Regions from separate parts of the Frankia sp. CcMO1 genome, predicted to be linked through region 1. Evidence: predicted binding sites of a transcription regulator. Region 1 holds the regulator's gene; the other holds the start of a gene.
What was found. The regulator LexA, encoded in region 1, represses DNA repair genes until DNA is damaged. The targets are predictions, from matches to a motif close to CGAACNNNNGTTCG.
Positions count from the first base shown of each region.

Region 2: dnaB (replicative DNA helicase) is a predicted target of LexA. The motif match lies at 2,975-2,988, and genes of this name have one in related genera.

Region 1 covers NZ_CDWTMG010000022.1:10,972-23,821, forward strand. The annotation lists gene AC08OU_RS05150 (helix-turn-helix domain-containing protein) at 1-796, opposite strand, end outside; gene hflX (GTPase HflX) at 1,036-2,496, shown strand; gene lexA (transcriptional repressor LexA) at 2,562-3,332, opposite strand; gene AC08OU_RS05165 (LysM peptidoglycan-binding domain-containing protein) at 3,637-4,035, shown strand; gene nrdR (transcriptional regulator NrdR) at 4,362-4,907, shown strand; gene AC08OU_RS05175 (vitamin B12-dependent ribonucleotide reductase) at 5,230-9,021, shown strand; gene AC08OU_RS05180 (amylo-alpha-1,6-glucosidase) at 9,099-10,436, opposite strand; gene AC08OU_RS05185 (sigma-70 family RNA polymerase sigma factor) at 11,034-12,302, shown strand; gene AC08OU_RS05190 (acetoacetate--CoA ligase) at 12,465-12,850, opposite strand, start outside.
Region 2 covers NZ_CDWTMG010000069.1:105-5,863, reverse strand. The annotation lists partial or broken gene AC08OU_RS11015 (dihydroxy-acid dehydratase domain-containing protein) at 1-99, opposite strand, end outside; gene AC08OU_RS11010 (hypothetical protein) at 297-1,040, opposite strand; gene AC08OU_RS11005 (antibiotic biosynthesis monooxygenase family protein) at 1,068-1,415, opposite strand; gene dnaB (replicative DNA helicase) at 1,581-2,939, opposite strand; gene rplI (50S ribosomal protein L9) at 3,540-3,986, opposite strand; gene rpsR (30S ribosomal protein S18) at 3,996-4,232, opposite strand; gene AC08OU_RS10985 (single-stranded DNA-binding protein) at 4,283-4,822, opposite strand; gene rpsF (30S ribosomal protein S6) at 4,886-5,212, opposite strand; gene AC08OU_RS10975 (hypothetical protein) at 5,463-5,759, opposite strand, start outside.

The DNA.
Region 1 (12,850 bases):
TTCGGATGAGACGGGTCGGCGGAACTCCGGCGAGCGCGCGTACCTCCCGGGCGAGGTGCGCCTGGTCGGCGTAGCCGGCCTCGGCCGCCACGACCGCGAACGGGATGCCGGCCCGCGCCGCGTGCAGGGCGTCCTGCATCCGGAGGATCCTGGCGAGCGTCTTCGGGCCATATCCGAAGACGCGCCGGCAGCGACGCAGCAGCTGGCGTTCGCTCAGCCCGACTATGCGCGCGAGGTCGTCCACGGGCGCCCGGGCGCGGGCACCCGCCAGAACGGCGGGAACCAACCGGTCCACGAGCGCCGGGTGAACGGGCCGGGCGGCGATCGACGACTCGAATGCGACCAGGGGATCAGCGGCCATGGCGAGCCGCTCGGCGAGTCGCTGCGCCGGTCCGTCGCCCCACAGGTCGGCGAGCGGGATGCGTTGGTCGCGCAGTTCGTCCGCGGCCACTCCGAGGTGGGATGGTCCAGAGCCCGAGTCGAAGCGGAGCCCGACGTGCCGCACGCCTGGTGCCCAGCGCACCAGCTTCGCCGCCGTGTCCGGCCCCGCGACGATCAGATTGGCGTCGGAACTCCAGATGATGTCCATGCATCCGTCCGGCAACACCCGCCGGCTGCACACCAAGTCTGTGTGCCCGGTGCCGCCTGTGTGCCCGGTGCCCTCCGAGGGCCCGGTGCTGTCCGGACGCCGGTCCGCCGTCGTCCGCGTGGTGTCCGGGGGAGTCGGGCGGCCCGAGCTGTCCCAGATCGTCGCGGCGAGGCGGCGGGCCCGTCTCTCGTGGTACTCGTGGTACACGGCGCAGACGCTACGCCGGCGGAGCGGCAAAACGGTTCGCGATCGACGTGGTGGCGTGGGACCCTGGTTGGCGACGGGATTCGCCGGGAAACGAGGGGGGAGACGCGCCACGAGCGTGGCAGGGTCTTCCGGACCGGCGGATCCTCCTCGGGCCACCGGGTCGTGGGGCCCGGCCGGAGCAAGCGGCACGGAATGATCGCGGAATGGTGCGGTAACGGGCCGCGTTGAGAACGGATGGTATGACACTTCCTGCTGACGCCTTCGATGCGTCCACTCTCGACAGATCCCTCATCAAGCTGACTGGCGCCGATCCGTCTTACCTGCCGAACTTCTTCGACGATTCTGGGGACGGTTTCGACCTGGAGGATCGCGCCGCGTTGCGGCGGGTTCCCGGTCTCGCCACCGAGCTCGACGACGTCACCGAGGTCGAGTACCGGCAGCTGCGGCTGGAGCGTGTCGTCCTCATCGGCGTATGGACGTCGGGTTCCCTGCGGTCGGCCGAGAGCTCCATGGCGGAGCTCGCGGCGCTCGCCACGACCGCCGGTTCGGTGGTGCTCGACGCGCTCGTGCAGCGCCGCGATCGGCCGGATGCCGCGACCTACGTCGGTTCGGGCAAGGCGCGCGAGCTCGCCGAGGTCGTCGCGGCGACCGGCGCGGACACGGTGGTCTGCGATGGCGAACTCACCCCGGGTCAGCTGCGGCAGCTGGAGGAGGTCGTCAAGGTAAAGGTCATCGACCGGACGGCCCTCATCCTGGACATCTTCGCCCAGCACGCGACCTCTCGAGAGGGCAAGGCCCAGGTCGAGCTCGCGCAGTTGCAGTACATGCTGCCCCGGCTGCGTGGGTGGGGTGAGTCGATGTCGCGGGCCGCGGCCAGCGGCGGCGGCCGGGCGCCCATCGGTACCCGTGGTCCCGGTGAGACGAAGATCGAGACCGACCGTCGGCGGCTGCGGGCCAGGATGGCGCGGTTGCGCTGCGAGCTCGCCGCGATGACGACCGTGCGGGAGACCAAGCGTTCCGCCCGGCGGCGGGGCGAGGTCCCCAGCGTGGCGATCGCCGGTTACACCAACGCCGGTAAGTCGTCGCTGCTCAACCGGCTGACCGGCGCGGGTGTCCTAGTCGAGGACGCGCTGTTCGCCACCCTCGATCCGACCGTGCGGCGGGCGACCCTGCCGGACGGCCGGGCCTTCACCCTGACCGACACCGTCGGATTCGTCCGGCATCTGCCGCATCAGATTGTCGAGGCGTTCCGCTCGACGCTGGAAGAGGTCGCCGATGCCGATCTCATCCTGCACGTTGTGGACGGATCATCGCCGGATCCGGCCGCGCAGATCTCCGCCGTGCGCGAGGTTCTCAACGACATCGACGCGGGCGGTGTTCCCGAGCTGATCGTCGTCAACAAGGTGGACGCCGTGGAGCCGACGGTCGTCGCGGGGCTGCGCCAGCTCGCCCCAGACGCCGTGTTCGTCTCGGCACGCACGGGCGAGGGGCTGGCCGCGCTGGTCGACGCGCTCTGTGCCCGGGTGCCGCATCCCGACGTGGAGATGCGCGTGCTCGTGCCCTACAGCCGGGGCGACCTGGTCTCCCGGGTGCACGCGAACGGCGAGGTGCTCACGCTGGAGCACACCGAGACCGGTACCCGGCTGTCCGCCCGGGTCTCCCCGGGACTCGCGGCGGAGCTGCACGCCTACCGGGCCTGAGCCCAGGAGCGATCAAACGCGAGGCAACCCGGCCGGCCACCCGATGGGCGGCCGGCCGATCCACGTCAAACCCTGCGGAGCACAGCCACGATCCGGCCGAGGATGGTCGCATCCTCACCGGCGATGTCGGCGAAGGCCGGGTTCTCCGGATGTAGCCAGATCTTGCCGTCCCGAACCCGCAGGCGCTTGACCGTCGCCTCCCCGTCGATCATTGCGGCGACGATCTCCCCGTTGTCCGCGACCGGCTGCTGGCGGACGACCACCCAGTCACCGTCGCAGATCGCCGCATTGATCATCGAGTCGCCGACGACTCGGAGCAGGAACAGAGTGCCCTCGCCGACGATCTCCCTGGGTAGCGGGAAGACGTCCTCGACCGCCTGCTCGGCCAGGATCGGGCCACCGGCGGCGATTCGGCCCAGCACCGGCACGTAGGCGGCGTCCGACTTGCTTCCTTCGGTGGTGCCCGGCGCCGCCTCACCGATGATGGGAATCGTGCCCGCCACCGTCGTCGCGCCCGCGTCCGCATCCGCGCGCCGCCGGGGGTGCTCGACGGTCAGCACCTCCATCGCTCTCGGGCGGTTCGGGTCCCGCCGCAGGTAGCCCTTCTCCTCGAGCACCTTGAGCTGGTGAGCCACACTACTGGTGCTGGTGAGGCCGACCGCCTCACCGATCTCCCGCACGCTGGGCGGATATCCGCGCCGCTCCACCGCGGCCCGGATGACCTCTAGCACCTTGCGCTGCCGGGGGGTCAGGCCCGCGTCCGCGGGGCCTTCGGGAAAGGCTCGCACGTTGCCGCGGGTTCCGCCCCGGCGCGTACCCCTGCCTTGGCTAGTCATCGCTTACCGCTCTCCTCGTCGCGTTTTTCTTCCGCCGTGCGGCCACCGGCCGGCCGGTGGCCGCACGGCGGACCGTCCCGCTCCGGAAGCCGTCACCCACCGACTCGCCGCTGTCCGTGACCGAGGGAAACCGCCCGGTTCACACCCGATCGACTCGACGGTAACCGGCGGGTCGCAGAATCTCAAACGTCTGTTCGAGCGTGTTCCTGGCGGTTTCCGGTTCCCGATGCGACAATCGACCACGCGTTCGATCGAACGAAGGTTCGATCTTCGGCGTTCGGTGTCGTCGGAACGGGAGGGTGCCATGGGATCCGCACACAGGGCGCGGGTCGTCGACCTGTCGACGGCCAGGGACCGGGCGGGTCGCCGGCCGGCGGGATACCCGCCGGGTCGCCCGCCCGCACCCCCGCCGCTCCGGCTGACCCGGCGGGGTCGGGTGGTGGTGGTATCGATTGTCGTGGCGATTGTCGTGGCGATTGTCGTGGCGGTAGCAATCATGATCATGCCTGGGGTGTCGATCGCCGGGCCGGATGCCGCGGAGGCGCCGCGGCGCCATCTGGTCGTGCCGGGGGAGACGCTGTGGGCGGTGGCGGTGGCGCTCGACGAGAGCGCCGACACCCGGGTCGTGGTGGACCGGCTGATGCGGCTGAACCACCTGCGGTCGCCGCTGATCACCCCGGGCCAGTCGCTACTCCTTCCCTGACGCCCGGCTTCCCCGGCTTCCCGGGTCCACGAGTGTCTCGGCGCGGGGGCTCGCGCGCCGTCGTCTTTCGTCGACGTGCGGTGCGGACCACACGGACCATACGGGGGTGCTGTCCCCATCTCTGGGGCCGTGCGCTACCGTGGACACAACATCTGGTGCTTACCGGGGTGTAAGTCATCCACAGGTTGTTCCACAGGTCTTCCACGGGGAGCTGGCGGTCCATCCACAAGGTGGTCCGTCCGGCGTGGATGCCGGGTCCTCAACGGTGTCCCGTCGTCCCCGGTCCGGGGCGGTCGGCTCCGGCGCGGGCGAAGGAGGCGTAGCGCGTGCGGTGCCCGTTCTGCCGGCATCCGGACAGTCGCGTCGTCGACAGTCGGGAGGCCGAGGAGGGTTCGGCGATCCGCCGCAGGCGGTCCTGCCTGTCCTGCGGTCGCCGGTTCACTACGATGGAGGAGGCGTCCCTTCAGGTTCGCAAGCGCAGCGGGGCGGCCGAGCCGTTCAGCCGGGCCAAGGTCATCGCCGGTGTCCGCAAGGCCTGCCAGGGCCGGCCGGTGCGGGATGATGATCTCGCGCTTCTGGCGCAGCGGGTAGAGGATGCCGTCCGCTCGTCGGGGTCGGCGGAGGTGCCCGCGGAGGCGATCGGCCGGGCGATCCTCGGTCCGCTCCGTGAGCTCGACGAGGTGGCTTATCTCCGCTTCGCCTCGGTGTATCTGGCCTTCGAGTCGTTGACCGACTTCGAATCCGCGATCGTCGCGTTGCGCTCCGAGGCCGCCGGACCTCCCACCATGCGGGATGGACCAGCTCGACCGGTCCCGCGCGGCGCCGTCGATGCCTCGCCGGTGACCGGCACCCAGCAGGTGCATAGCAGGTAGGGCCGGGACCACTCGGCCGGAAGCGTCCTACATCGCCCTGGTTCACCGTGCCGGCCCGGTCCCGCCGGCGACGGGTGACATCCCGCGTCGCGGCCGTGCGAGGACCGCGGACCTCCCGGACGGCACACCTGCGGCCCGGCTCGACCTGGCTGGTGCCGTTCGTCATGCGTGTTCGCCGTGCGCGTGCTCGTCCCCGCGGGCACCGCCGTGCGCGGAGGCCCGGCCCCGCACCGTCCCGACGTCCGCTGGCGGCGGCCCGGGGCGGGGATGCCCACAACACATTGTTGAAGGTTGAAGCTGACGAGTGAAGACGAGGAGCGTCATGACCGACAGCCGCGGCACGAAGCCGAGCAGGTCAGCGGCGAAAGCGAGTGGGTTGAAGATCCAGCGGTCACGCACCACCGCCGGCGTCCACCCGTACGACGAGGTCACCTGGGAGTCCCGGGACGTCGTCATGACCAACTGGCGGGACGGCTCGGTCAACTTCGAGCAGCGGGGAGTGGAGTTCCCGCAGTTCTGGTCGGTGAACGCCTCCAACATTGTTACCAGCAAGTACTTCCGCGGGGCGCCCGGCACGCCGGGCCGGGAGTGGTCGCTGCGGCAGTTGATCGACCGGGTCGTGCACGCCTACGGCGCGGCTGGCCGCGAGCACGGCTACTTCGCCTCGGGCACCGACGCCGAGATCTTCGAGCACGAACTGGCCTGGATGCTGCTCCACCAGGTCTTCAGCTTCAACTCGCCGGTCTGGTTCAACGTGGGAACCCCCGCGCCGCAGCAGGTCTCGGCGTGCCAGCCCTATGACGCCCTCGTCAGCACGCCGTCTGGTCTGGTTCCCATCGGCGCCCTGGTGGAGGCGGACGCGGTGGGGACGAAGGTCTTCGACGCGCACGGTCTGACCCAGGTGATCGCGACCAAGTCCAACGGCGTCAAGGACGTCCTGCGGATCTGGACGAAGGCCGGTCACGCGCTCGACGTCACCGCCGATCATCTGGTGTGGCGGAGCACCTCCGCGGGTGCCGGGGCCTTCGTTCCCGCCGGCACGCTGCGGGCCGGGGACACCCTCGAGTGGCATCTCACCATCGCCCCTGGCGAGGGTGAGATCACCTCACGGGAGATCGCCGAGGCGGCGCTCGCGGGCCGGCTGCAGGCGGACGGTTTTGTTGGTCGGTACGCCGGTACGAACGCCTCGCTGACCATCGAGGCGATGACTGTGCCGACCCGGCTGTATGACGCTCCGCTGCCCGTTGTCGCGGCCTATCTGCGCAGCCTGTTCCAGGCCGATGGCTACGTGTCCCGCCGGGAGCGCTCGACGCTGATCGGGCTGGACATGATCAGCGAGGGCCTCATTCGCGGGGTGCAGGGCCTGCTCGCCCGGTTCGGCATCTTCGCGCGGGTACGCCGCGAGGCGGATCCGCGACCCGACCGCCACGACCTCTGGAGCCTGGGCATTCAGAACGCCGGTGACCGGCGGACATTCGCGGACGAGATCGGCTTCCTCGACCCGGTGAAGGCCGCGAAGCTGGAGGCGTCGTTCGATCAGCCCGGCCGGGCCGCGGAGCCGGTGAAGCGGTTGCAGATCGAGCGCATTGAGCCGCGCGGGCCGATGCCGGTCTACGACATCCAGACCGACAGCGGCGAGTACCTCTCCGCCGGCCTACGTGTGCACAACTGCTTCATCCTCTCCGTGGACGACACCATGGAGTCGATCCTGAACTGGTACCGGGAAGAGGGGCTGATCTTCAAGGGGGGTTCCGGGGCCGGGCTCAACCTGTCCCGCATCCGGTCCTCGAAGGAGCTGCTGTCCTCCGGGGGCACCGCGTCCGGGCCGGTGAGCTTCATGCGCGGCGCCGACGCCTCGGCGGGTACGATCAAATCGGGTGGCGCGACCCGGCGGGCGGCGAAGATGGTCGTGCTCGACGTCGATCATCCCGACATCGTCGAGTTCGTGGAGACGAAGGCCCGGGAAGAAGACAAGATCCGGGCGTTGCGGGACGCGGGCTTCGACATGGATCTCGGCGGGCGCGACATCGCCTCCGTGCAGTACCAGAACGCCAACAACTCCGTCCGGGTGACCGACGAGTTCATGCGGGCGGTCGTCGACGGCGGCGGCTTCGACCTGCGGGCCCGCCTCGACGGCCGCGTCCTGGAGACGGTGGACGCCCGCGGGCTGTTCCACACGATCGCCGAGGCCGCGTGGGCCTGCGCCGATCCCGGCATCCAGTACGACGGAACGATCAACGACTGGCATACCTGCCCCGAGAGCGGCCGGATCAGCGCCTCCAACCCGTGCAGCGAGTACGTGCACCTGGACAACTCCAGCTGCAACCTGGCCTCGCTGAACCTGCTGAAGTTCCTGCGCCCGGACCGCAGCTTCGACGCCGAGGCGTTCGTCGCGGCGGTCGAGCTGATCATCACCGCGATGGACATCTCGATCTGCTTCGCCGACTTCCCGACGCCGGAGATCACCAGGGTCAGCCGGGCCTACCGACAGCTCGGCATCGGCTACGCCAACCTCGGTGCCCTGCTGATGGCCAGCGCCCGGGCCTACGACTCGGACGGCGGCCGGGCGCTGGCCGCATCGATCACCTCGCTGATGACGGCCACCGCCTACCGGCGCTCCGCCGAGCTCGCCGGGATCGTCGGCGCCTACGACGGCTTCGCCCGCAACGCGGGCGCGCACCGGCGGGTGGTGCGCAAGCATGCCGCCGCGAACGACGCGGTGCGTAGCGTGCACGCCGAGGACTCCCGGGTCCTCGCCGCCGCGTCCCGGGAATGGGCCCGGGCGCAGACCGTCGGTGAGAAGCACGGATGGCGCAACGCGCAGGCCAGCCTGCTCGCCCCGACGGGCACGATCGGTCTGGCGATGGACTGCGACACCACCGGCATCGAGCCGGACCTCGCCCTGGTGAAGATGAAGAAGCTGGTCGGCGGCGCCAGCATGAAGATCGTGAACCAGACGGTCCCGGCGGCCCTGCAGGCGCTTGGTTACCCCGAGGAGACCATCGAGGCGATCGTCGAGTACATCGCCGAGCACGGGCACGTCATCGACGCTCCCGGCCTGCGTCCAGAGCACTACGAGGTGTTCGACTGCGCCATCGGGGACCGCGCGATCTCCCCGATGGGCCATGTCCGCATGATGGCCGCGGTACAGCCGTTCCTCTCCGGCGCGATCTCGAAGACGGTGAACATGCCCTCGACCGCCACGGTCGCCGACGTCGAGCAGATCTACCTGGAAGGGTGGCGGCTGGGTCTGAAGGCCCTCGCCATCTACCGGGACAACTGCAAGGTCGGCCAGCCGCTGACCGACGTCAAGGGGGCGAAGCAGGCCGCCGAGCTGGCCGCCACCCCAGCTGGCACGGGAGACGGGGCCGGGACCGCCGGCTCCGCCGGGCCCGCCCCGGTGGAGGTCGAGTACCGGCCGGTGCGCCGCCGGCTGCCGAAGACCCGCCCGTCGCGGACGGTGTCCTTCTCCGTCGGGGGGGCCGAGGGTTATCTGACCGCCGGCTCCTACCCGGACGACGGCCTCGGTGAGGTCTTCATCAAGATGTCGAAGCAGGGGTCCACCCTGGCGGGCGTGATGGACGCGTTCGCGATCGCCATCTCGATCGGCCTGCAGTACGGCGTGCCGCTGGAGGCGTACGTCAGCAAGTTCATCAACATGCGGTTCGAGCCGGCCGGGATGACCGACGACCCGGACGTGCGGATCGCCCAGTCGATCATGGATTATCTGTTCCGTCGCCTCGCGCTCGACTATCTCGACGCCGATCAGCGGGCCGAACTCGGCATCTCGACCGCGGCCGACCGGGCCCGTCGGGTCGCGGGACCGGCGCAGCCCGCCGGGATCGACGACCCGGCCGGATCCCAGGGGGCCGCGGTGACCGGATCCTCGGCTTCCGTCGCCGATCGGGGTGACCCGGGTGTCCCGCCCGGTCCGGCGGTGGGGAACGGCCCGGCGTACGTGGCACGGGAGTTGCGGCTGGCACCGCCCGGTGAGTCGCTCGTCGCGCAGACCGTGGTCGATGCTCCGCTCTGCTTCACCTGCGGGGTGACCATGCGGCCAGCCGGTAGCTGCTACGTCTGCGAGCAGTGCGGTTCGACCAGCGGCTGCAGCTAGGCGTCGCAGCGGCCGGTCCGACCGGGTGCCCGGTCCGCACCGGGTGCCCGGTCCGAGACAGTGCTCGGTGGCGTGGCTCAGTGCTCGGCGGCGAGGAGGTCGACCAGGAGCGCCGCGGTCCAGGAGAACCGGTTGCTGCCCGCGCCGGAACCGTCGAGGGGTGAGTAGTACTCGAACATCGCCCCGGACGAGGCGATCATGTCGATCGTGTTCTGGCGCAGGTTCTCCGCGGCGTCGAGCCGGCCGTAACGCTCCAGCCCGTCGGCGATCAGCCAGTTCATGTTGACCCAGACGGGACCCTGCCAGTAACACCGGGGAAGGAAGCCCGGGCCGTCGAGCGGCACGCTCGCGATGCCGAACCGAGACCAGTAGCGCGGTGAGGTGAGCGTCTTGACCATCTCGTCGACCCGGTCCTCGGGCACGACCCCGGCATAGAGCGGCAGGAACCCCGAGATCGTCTCGTGGCGCAGCAGCGTTCCCGTCCGGAAGTCGCGGCTGTAGTAAGTGCCGTCGGTGTGGAGCCGCTCGATCGCCTCGCGCGTCCTGTGCATGGACCGCCGCAACCGGGCGGGGATGGTCTGGCCGATCTCGGCGGCGATGGCGGTGAGGTGCTCGTTGGCCCGGATGAGGATCGCGTTGAAGGCGACGTCCTGGACGAGGGGGACGATGGTCCGGCGGATCTCGCGGAAGTTGTAGTGTGCCCGCCGCAGCTCACGCACGATCCGGTAGAGCGTGAACAGGTCTCCCGAGGTGAGCCGCTCGTCGGGGGGGACCTCCTTGGAATCGCGCCGCAGCGCGTCCATGGCGTCGCCGCCGTTGATCCGGCGCAGTGCCCGCACCCCCAGCGGAGCCGCTGGCCTGGTGATCTCCATCCAGGCCGGCGTGTTGTCCATCCCCGACTCCCAGGAGTGGACCAGTGTGACGAGACCGTCGTCGTCGGGGTCGCGTTCGAGGTAGAGCCACGTATGGAAGCGCAGCAGGCCGGGGAGCAACGCGCGGTAGAAGGCGTCGCGGGCGGATGGCGTCATCATGGCGGCGATCCGGACGGCGGCTTCGGCGATCATCGGCGGCTGGGTGACCCCCGTGCTCTGCACTCCGCCGGCGGTTGTGGTCACCCGGTCGCAGCGCCAGCGCTGCGGACCGGCGTGATAGAAGTCCGAGGTCTCCGCGAAGATCACGTGGGGGATCATGCCGTTCGGCCACTGGCCTCGCAGCAGCGAGAGGACCTCCTTGGCGGCCCGTCCCGGGTCGAGATGGCGCAGTCCGATCGCGATGAAGCAGCTGTCCCAGAGCCACTGGTGCGGGTAGAGCGTCGGGGAGGGCCGGGTGATGTCGCCGAGGTCGTTGTCTCGTAGCACGTCGATCGCGGTTTCCCGTAGTGCCGCCAGGTCTGCGGGAAGGCTGGGGACGGGCATCGTGTGAGAGTAGCGGTTACACGCTGTGCACAGAGGCAGGGCCCGTCGGGTGTGGCCCGCCTAACGGAATCGCCGTTCTCGAGTGCCTCGGCGTGGGGGCGGCACCGGGTGGCGTGGGTGGGCACCGGGGCGGCACCGGGGCGGCGTCGGCGGCGCCCGCGTCGGCCCGCCGGTCGTTCCGTCTCGGTGGAGAGCCCGGGGCCGGGTCGCGGGTGTCGGCTTGCCGACTACCGTTACGGGTTAGCACCGACCGGTGATCGTCGGAAAATATGGCACGGATGGCAGAACACAAAAACTTCTACGACGAGTAATGTACCTGTTACTTATAGTTGCCACTGGCCTGATCCGCAGGGTGCGCGGCCACTGGAGAAGCTCAGGAGAGTTCGCGGTTCGCGCCACAGGGCGGAATCTGCCAGGTAATCTTCGCGGCAGCGAGTGCAGCGTCTCGAGGGCTAGGGTCTACACTGCTTGGTAGGCCCGGCGATCGCTGATGTCCGGGTGTGCCTGCACGGGGAATGGTTCCGCGTCTTCGTTCGTTACCTCCCACGTGCACAGAACGAGACGACCCACCCGCACCGACCATCGGATTTGCCACTGATGACGCTGCCTGCTCTGGAATTTGCCGAGCGCACCGATGACAACCGCCCGCGCAGCCCGCGGCGCGCCCGTCGGGCCGCTCCTCCTGTCCGCACCGCTCCCAGCCGTTCGTTGGCCGCTGTTCCCGACGATACCGACGAGCTCGACGCGGGCGCGGTGGCCGAGGTCATCGCCCGTGGTCGCGAGGCCGGCGAGATCAGCCGCTCCGAGCTGCGTGACGCGCTCGAGTCCGCGGACCTCGGTATCGAACTGTTGCCCGTTCTCATCGCGCGCATCAACGCCGCTGGCGTCGAACTCCTCGACGAGGAGGATGCGAGCGATGACGCCACCGCCGCCAGCCGGTCCACTGCCGAACACGCGGGTACCGCCGACCTCGTACGCATGTACCTGCGCGAGATCGGCAAGGTGCCGCTGCTCAACGCCGCCCAGGAGGTCGAACTCTCCAAGCGGGTCGAGGCGGGCCTGTTCGCCGAGTACAAGCTCGAGAGTGTCCCCGACCTGCCCGCCGACCTTTGTCGTGACCTCGGTCTGCTCGTCAAGGACGGCCATGCCGCCAAGCAGCAGCTCGTCTCGGCGAACCTGCGGCTGGTGGTCTCCGTCGCCAAGAAGTACAGCGGTCGCGGGATGACCTTGCTGGACCTGGTCCAGGAGGGCAACCTCGGCCTTATCCGCGCGGTGGAGAAGTTCGACTACGCCAAGGGCTACAAGTTCTCGACCTATGCAACCTGGTGGATCCGCCAGGCTATCGGCCGGGCGCTCGCCGACCAGGCGCGGACGATCCGCATCCCGGTCCACGTGGTCGAGCAGATCAACAAGATTACCCGGTTGCAGCGCCAGCTCGTCTCCACGCTCGGCCGTGAGCCGACCGACGAGGAGCTCGCCCTCGAGCTGGACATGCCGATCGAGCAGGTGGTGGAGCTGCGCCGGTATGCGCAGGACACCGTCAGCCTGGAGACCTCGGTCGGCGACGACGGCGACTCCGTGCTCGGCGACTTCATCGAGGACTCCGACGCGACCTCCCCGGCGGACGCCGCCTCCTACGGCGCCATGCAGGACGAGATCGATAACGTCCTCGGTGGCCTGAGCCCGCGGGAGCGCGAGGTGATGCGGCTGCGCTTCGGTCTCGCCGACGGCAAGCAGCACACCCTCGCCGAGGTGGGCAACCGGCTCGGCCTGACCCGTGAGCGCATCCGTCAGATCGAGCGGGACACGCTTCGGGAGCTGCGCAAGCCCGCCGTCGCCGGTCGGCTGCGCGAGTTCCTCGACTGATCGATCGGGCGAACGCACCTCCGGTCGGGTCTGCGGGGCACGTGCACAGGTGCACGGGGGTGGAAGACAGGAGTACCGCGATCATGGCGGTCACGCCATGATCGCGTGATCGATGAAAGCCGGATCTTCGTTTTTGCCGGGCGAAGATCCGGCTTTGCCGTATCAGGCTCCGGGTTCGGCCTCCCCGCCGGATCCGGTGCCGGGTTCCAGCGTGGTTCCCGTCCTCGGCTCCGGCGCCGACCGCCGGGACCGGGCCGAGGCGGCGGCGAAGGGCAGCAGGGCATCGGGGTTGGCGACCGAGTCGAGGCTCACGGCCTCGTCCAGGGCGGTTCCGGCGAGCAGGCGCTTCACCGGTACCTCGAGCTTCTTGCCGGTGTGGGTCCGAGGGATCTCGGTGATCTCGATGATCCGGTCGGGGACGTGGCGTGGGCTGAGTTCGGCGCGCAGAACCTCACGCAGCCGGGCGGCCACCGCATCGGTCAGGCCGGGCTCGGTGAGGACGACGAAGAGGAGCAGCTCGCCGTGCCCGCGCTCGTCCGCGGTGTCGA
Region 2 (5,759 bases), on a different contig from region 1:
GCCGAAGTCATCGTCGGTCATCCCGGTCGCGCGCCACAGGGCGCGGGCGCCGGCCATGTTCCGGCCGTGGGTGGTGGTACGGGAGCGCAGGGCGGGCATCTCGACCTCGAAGATCAATTCAACGGCGCTGCTGGCGGGGACCGCCGGCACTGGCAGACGATGACACGACGGTACGCCACCGCACGGACGGGTCCGGTCAGCCAGGTCGCGGGGCCCGGCCAGCCGGGCGGCGAACGGCGAGCGACGGGATCAGGGGCCAAGGACCAGGGATGAGACCCGGAATCAAGGACCCGGAATCAGGAATCAGGGCCCGCTTCGGCGGGGGGCGGGGACGGGGGCGCGTCGGGTGGTAGGTCCCCCAGTCTGGGCCCGCTGGGCGGAACGGCCCAGGGGTAGCCGGCGATCCGCCGACCGGCCCCGCGGCTGCTGTCCGGCGCCGGTGGACGACCCGCGGGCCCCGGCTGGTACCCCGACCGATGCCCCGACTGGCTGGGGCGACCGGGATCACCCGCCCCGCCTGCCGGGTCGTCTCCTCCCCCGCCCGGGCCGGGCTGATCCGGCCGCGTAGGCGAATATCCGGCGGCCTCGGGATACCCGGACGGACCTCGCGCGACCGGCCCGGCCTGCGGCCTGGGGGGGTACGGGTGGCCGGGCTGATGCGGATAACCCGACGGCACCGGTGGACCGGGATAACCCGGCTGCCCCGGCTGGACCGGGCCGTCACAGCGCATGCTCGCCACCTGCCGCGTGCCCAGTGGCCGGTGCCGGCGCCACTGCCGCCGGACAGCCCAGACGAGGGCCAGGGATGCGACGACGCCGGCCGCCGGCGCGACGTCGTGGCCGGCGTCCAGCACCAGCAGGTAGAGGGCCATCAGCCCGCTGAAGACGTAGCCGGTGACGAAGAACGCGAAGGGCCGCAGGTTCAGCCGGCTCACCACGTCCGTGTTCCGAAGCAGGATCGCCGGTACCAGCCAGATGAGGAAACCGAAGAAGAGCGCCGTGAGCGGCGCGAAAAACAGGTACCCGAAGAACGCTGTCATGATCAGAAGCCCGGCGGTCGTCGAGGGTCAGGCCGGGTCGGGACCGGCGGGGACGTCCGCACTGTGCGCCACCGTCGGGGTGCCGTCGAAGTACGGGCCGAGGGCGGCGCGCCAGCGGGCAAACCGCTCCGACTCCCGGAAGTTCGTCAGATGGGCGTCCAGGCTGTCCCACTCGACGAGCAGCACGAAACTCGACGGTGACTCGACCCCGCGGGTCATCCGCGCGAAACGACAGCCCGGCGTGCCGACGAGCTCCGCACGCACCCCGTGATACGCGGCGACGAAATCGTCTTCGCTGCCCGGTTTGATGTCGAACCGGGCGACTTCGAGGACCGCTCCGGCGGGCTGCCCGCCGTCCCGCCCCTCACTCGCCATGGATGATCCTGAAACTCATACCGCCCAGTCTGGCACCATCGGAAGATCGCGGTCCGCCAACATGGACCATGACCACGCCAAACACACCCGGGCGCCCACCCGGCCCGCCGCCGGGCCGCTGGCGCTCTCCACCCGTGGGCCTCGTCCCGCCCCCGGGCCGAGAATTCAGTTCGCCATGTCGACGAACCGTGAGTAATGGCCCTGGAAGGCGACGGTGACGGTGCCGGTCGGCCCGTTGCGGTGCTTGGCGATGATGAGGTCCGCCTCGCCGGCGCGCGCCGACTCCTTCTCGACCGTGTCCTCCCGGTACAGCAGGATCACTGCGTCGGCGTCCTGCTCCAGGCTTCCGGACTCGCGCAGGTCGGAGACCTGGGGACGCTTGTCGGCCCGCTGCTCGGAGGCGCGGTTGAGCTGGGAGATGGCGACCACCGGAACGTCGAGCTCCTTGGCGAGCAGCTTCAGCGACCGCGAGATCTCGCTGACCTCCTGCTGACGGTTCTCCACCTTCTTGGGCGACGACATCAGCTGCAGGTAGTCGAGGATCACCAGGCGCAGCTCGTTGCGCTGCTTCAACCGCCGGGCCTTCGCCCGGACCTCCATCATCGTCAGGTGCGGGCTGTCGTCGATGAACAGCGGGGCCTCCGCGACCTCGCCCATCCGGCGGGCCAGGCGACCCCAGTCGTCATCGGTGAGCCGGCCCGTGCGGATGTTCTGCAGGGACACCCGCGCCTCGGCGGACAACAGCCGCATGGTGATCTCCATGCGGCTCATCTCCAGCGAGAAGATGACCGACGCCATCCCGTTCTTGATCGACGCCGCCCGGGCGAAGTCCAGGCCGAGGGTCGACTTGCCCACGGCCGGCCTGGCCGCGACGATCCACAGCTGGCCGCCGTGCAGGCCGTTGGTCAGCTCGTCGAGGTCGACGAAACCGGTGGGCACCCCGGTCAGCGAACCGTCATGCCCCTGGATGGACTCGATCTCCTCCAGCGCCGGGTTGAGCAGCTCCCCCAGCGGCAGGTAGTCCTCGTTCGTCCGGCGCTCGGTCACCTCGTATACGGCCGCCTGGGCGCGGTCGACGACGTCGCTGACGTCCGGAGCCGCGCCGTAGGCGAGCTGCACGATGCGGGTGCCGGCCTCCGCGAGGCGGCGCAGGACCGCCTTCTCCGCGACGATACGGGCGTAGTACCCGGCGTTGGCCGCGGTGGGCACGCTCGAGATGAGGGTGTGCATGTAGGCCGGACCGCCCACCCGCTCGAGCAGATCGCGGCGGCCGAGCTCGGCGGCGACGCTGATGACGTCCGCAGGCTCCCCCCGGCCGTAGAGATCGCCGATGACCTCGTACACGAGGCCGTGCGCGGGACGGTAGAAGTCACCCGTCTGCAGGACCTCGACGACGTCGGCGATGGCGTCTTTCGACAGCAGCATGCCGCCGAGCACGCTCTGCTCGGCGGGCAGGTCGTGCGGAGGAGTCCGGTCGAACTCCGTACTCCCACCGGAACCACGCGAGATCTCGGTGACGCTCACGACGCACCCTCCCGGGATTCCCGTAGACCCGTATTCGAACGTATGTTCGTACTGATCGGAATCGCTGTCAACGGACCGCTCCGCCCCCGGTCAGCCGGGAGCTCCCAGCAGGGACCGGGCGGGCGGCCTCCGGTGAGCCTCTCGCCGGGCGCCGCCCGCGTCACCGAAGGAGACCTGGCCCGATCAGGCTAGAAGTACCTTCCTCAGTCTGGAGGGTCCGACCTTACGGACCGGCGGGCACCCCCAGCAAAAAGTTATCCACAGGCCCTTGTGGAAAAGCTGTGGGCAACCGGCCGGAACCTGGGGAGGACATCGGGACGGAAACCGGAAACCTGTGGACACCCGAGACCACAGCCTCGACGAAACCCAGCTGGCAGGCGCCCGCATCGCGAGTGCCCTGTGGATAAGAAAAAGTTTCGGATCTGCTCGTCGCCCCTTGCCCCACGCACAACGAACTCCCCTGGCCGGCCGCCTGAGACGGTCGGCCAGGGGAGCCGGTACAGCGAGCGCGGCGGTACAGCGGGAGAAACGGCGGACGCCGCCGTCAGAACCGCCCGGCCTCGGGCCCATCCGGCCGCGATCAGGCCCGCCCGGCCCTGGTCAGGCCTGCGTGACCTGGAGCTTCACGGTCGCGGTCACCTCGGGGTGCAGATGCACGGCGACGGTGTAGGCGCCCAGGGACTTGATCGGCGTGGTGAGCTCGACGCGGCGCCGGTCGAGCTCGGGGCCACCCGCGGCGGTCACCGCCTCCACCACGTCGGCCGCCGTTACGGAACCGAACAGGCGGCCTTCCTTGCCCGCCCGGCTGGTCAGCTCGACCTTGAGGCCACCGAGCTGACCGGCGATCTCCTGAGCGTGCCCGAGATCGCGGACCGCGCGGGCCGACCGGGCCCGCTTGATCTGCTCGACCTGACGCTCCGCGCCCTTGGTTGCGAGGATCGCGTACCGGCGGGGCACGAGGTAGTTGCGCCCGTACCCGTTCGCGACCTCCACGATGTCACCCGGGCTGCCGAGACCGGGGACCTCCTGGGTCAGGATGAGCTTCATCGCCACCCCCTACCGGGCCGAGGCGGTGTAGGGCAGCAGCGCCATCTCGCGGCTGTTCTTCACCGCCGTCGCCACGTCGCGCTGGTGCTGGCTGCAGTTACCGCTCACCCGACGGGCCCGGATCTTGCCCCGGTCGGAGATGTACTTGCGCAGCAGCGAAGTGTCCTTGAAATCGATGTAGTCGACCTTGTCCTTGCAGAAAACGCAAACCTTCTTCTTGGGCTTGCGCACGGCCGCCTTGGCCATGGGTGTGCTGCTACCTCGTTGTGTCGTTCGCGAGGACGACGACCGGCCGCTCAAAACGGTGGCTCGTCGGAGTAGCCGCCGGCCGGTTGCGACCAGGGGTCATCGATGGGTGCTCCACCACCACTACCGCCGCCGTAGCTGCCGGCCGGAGCGCCCGCGGGGGCGCCGGCCGGCGCGCCGTAGCCGCCTCCGCCACCGCCCCCGTAACTGCTGCCACCACCGCCGCGCGCGGCCTTGACGACTTTGGCGGTGGCGTAGCGCAGGCTCGGGCCGATCTCGTCGACATCGAGCTCGATCACGGTGCGCTTCTCACCCTCGCGGGTCTCGAACGACCGCTGCTTGAGGCGGCCGGTGACGATGACCCGAGCGCCCTTCTGCAGCGACTCGGCGACGTGCTCCGCCGCCTGGCGCCAGATGGAGCAGCGCAGGAACAGCGCCTCGCCGTCCTTCCACTCGTTGGTCTGGCGGTCGAGGGTGCGCGGCGTGGAGGCGACGGTGAAGCTGGCGACCGCGGCACCGTTCGGGGTGAACCTCAGTTCGGGGTCGTTGGCTAGGTTGCCGACGACAGTGATGACGGTTTCACCAGCCATGGGCACTCTCCCGGAGATCGGCGGCCCACGACGGCACGGGGACTGCCGTCGCCGCGGACCGGATCACGCCGCCGCCCGGCGGCTCTGACGTGGCTTCTTCGGCTCTGGAAGCCGAATGACCTTGGTGCGGATGACCGACTCGTTGAGGACGAGCTGACGGTCGAGCTCGGCGACGACGTCGGGCTCCGCATGCAGGTCGATGACGGCGTAGATGCCTTCGTAACTCTTGGCGATCTCGTAGGCGAGCCGGCGCCGGCCCCAGACATCGACCTTCTCCACCACGCCGCCGCCCTGACGGACGACACCGAGGTACTGGTCGAGGGAGGGCGCGACGGTGCGTTCCTCGAGGTCAGCATCGAGGATCACCATGAGCTCATAATGACGTGCCAAGACTGAACCCACCTCCTGTGGACTCTGGCGGCCACGGATCTTCCGCGGCAGGAGGGACCGCGACCGGAACCTGTGCCGTCTCGAACGTGCTCGACGCGATGGATCCGAGAGGGGTCCGCCCGTCAGCACATCCGGACGATCATCAGTGCACGAGGGCCACCCGGAGGCGCACCGACCAATCATGACGAGTGGTCGGCCTGGACCAGCGGATGGACACACGTACGCCGGCGCACGGTATGTCCAGCCGAGCTTACTCGATTCCTCCGGGGGCCCTGGCGGCCCCGACCACGAGAACCACGCGAAGCCACGCCGTGAACAGCCCGGCGAGGCAGACGAGGTTCACCGTGATCAGGAGGCCACGCATGTGCCGGGAGGGGGAGGGGTCCGCGAGGGCGAACACAAGCGCCGCGAGCGCCGCGGCGACCGCGACCACCGCGAGCATGCGGGCAGCCGGCCGCGGACCGACGCGCCCGGACCCGGAACCGCCGTGGCCGCCCGGGGAAGAGTCGTGGCCGCCCCCGGACGGGTCGCCGCCGACGTCCCCGGT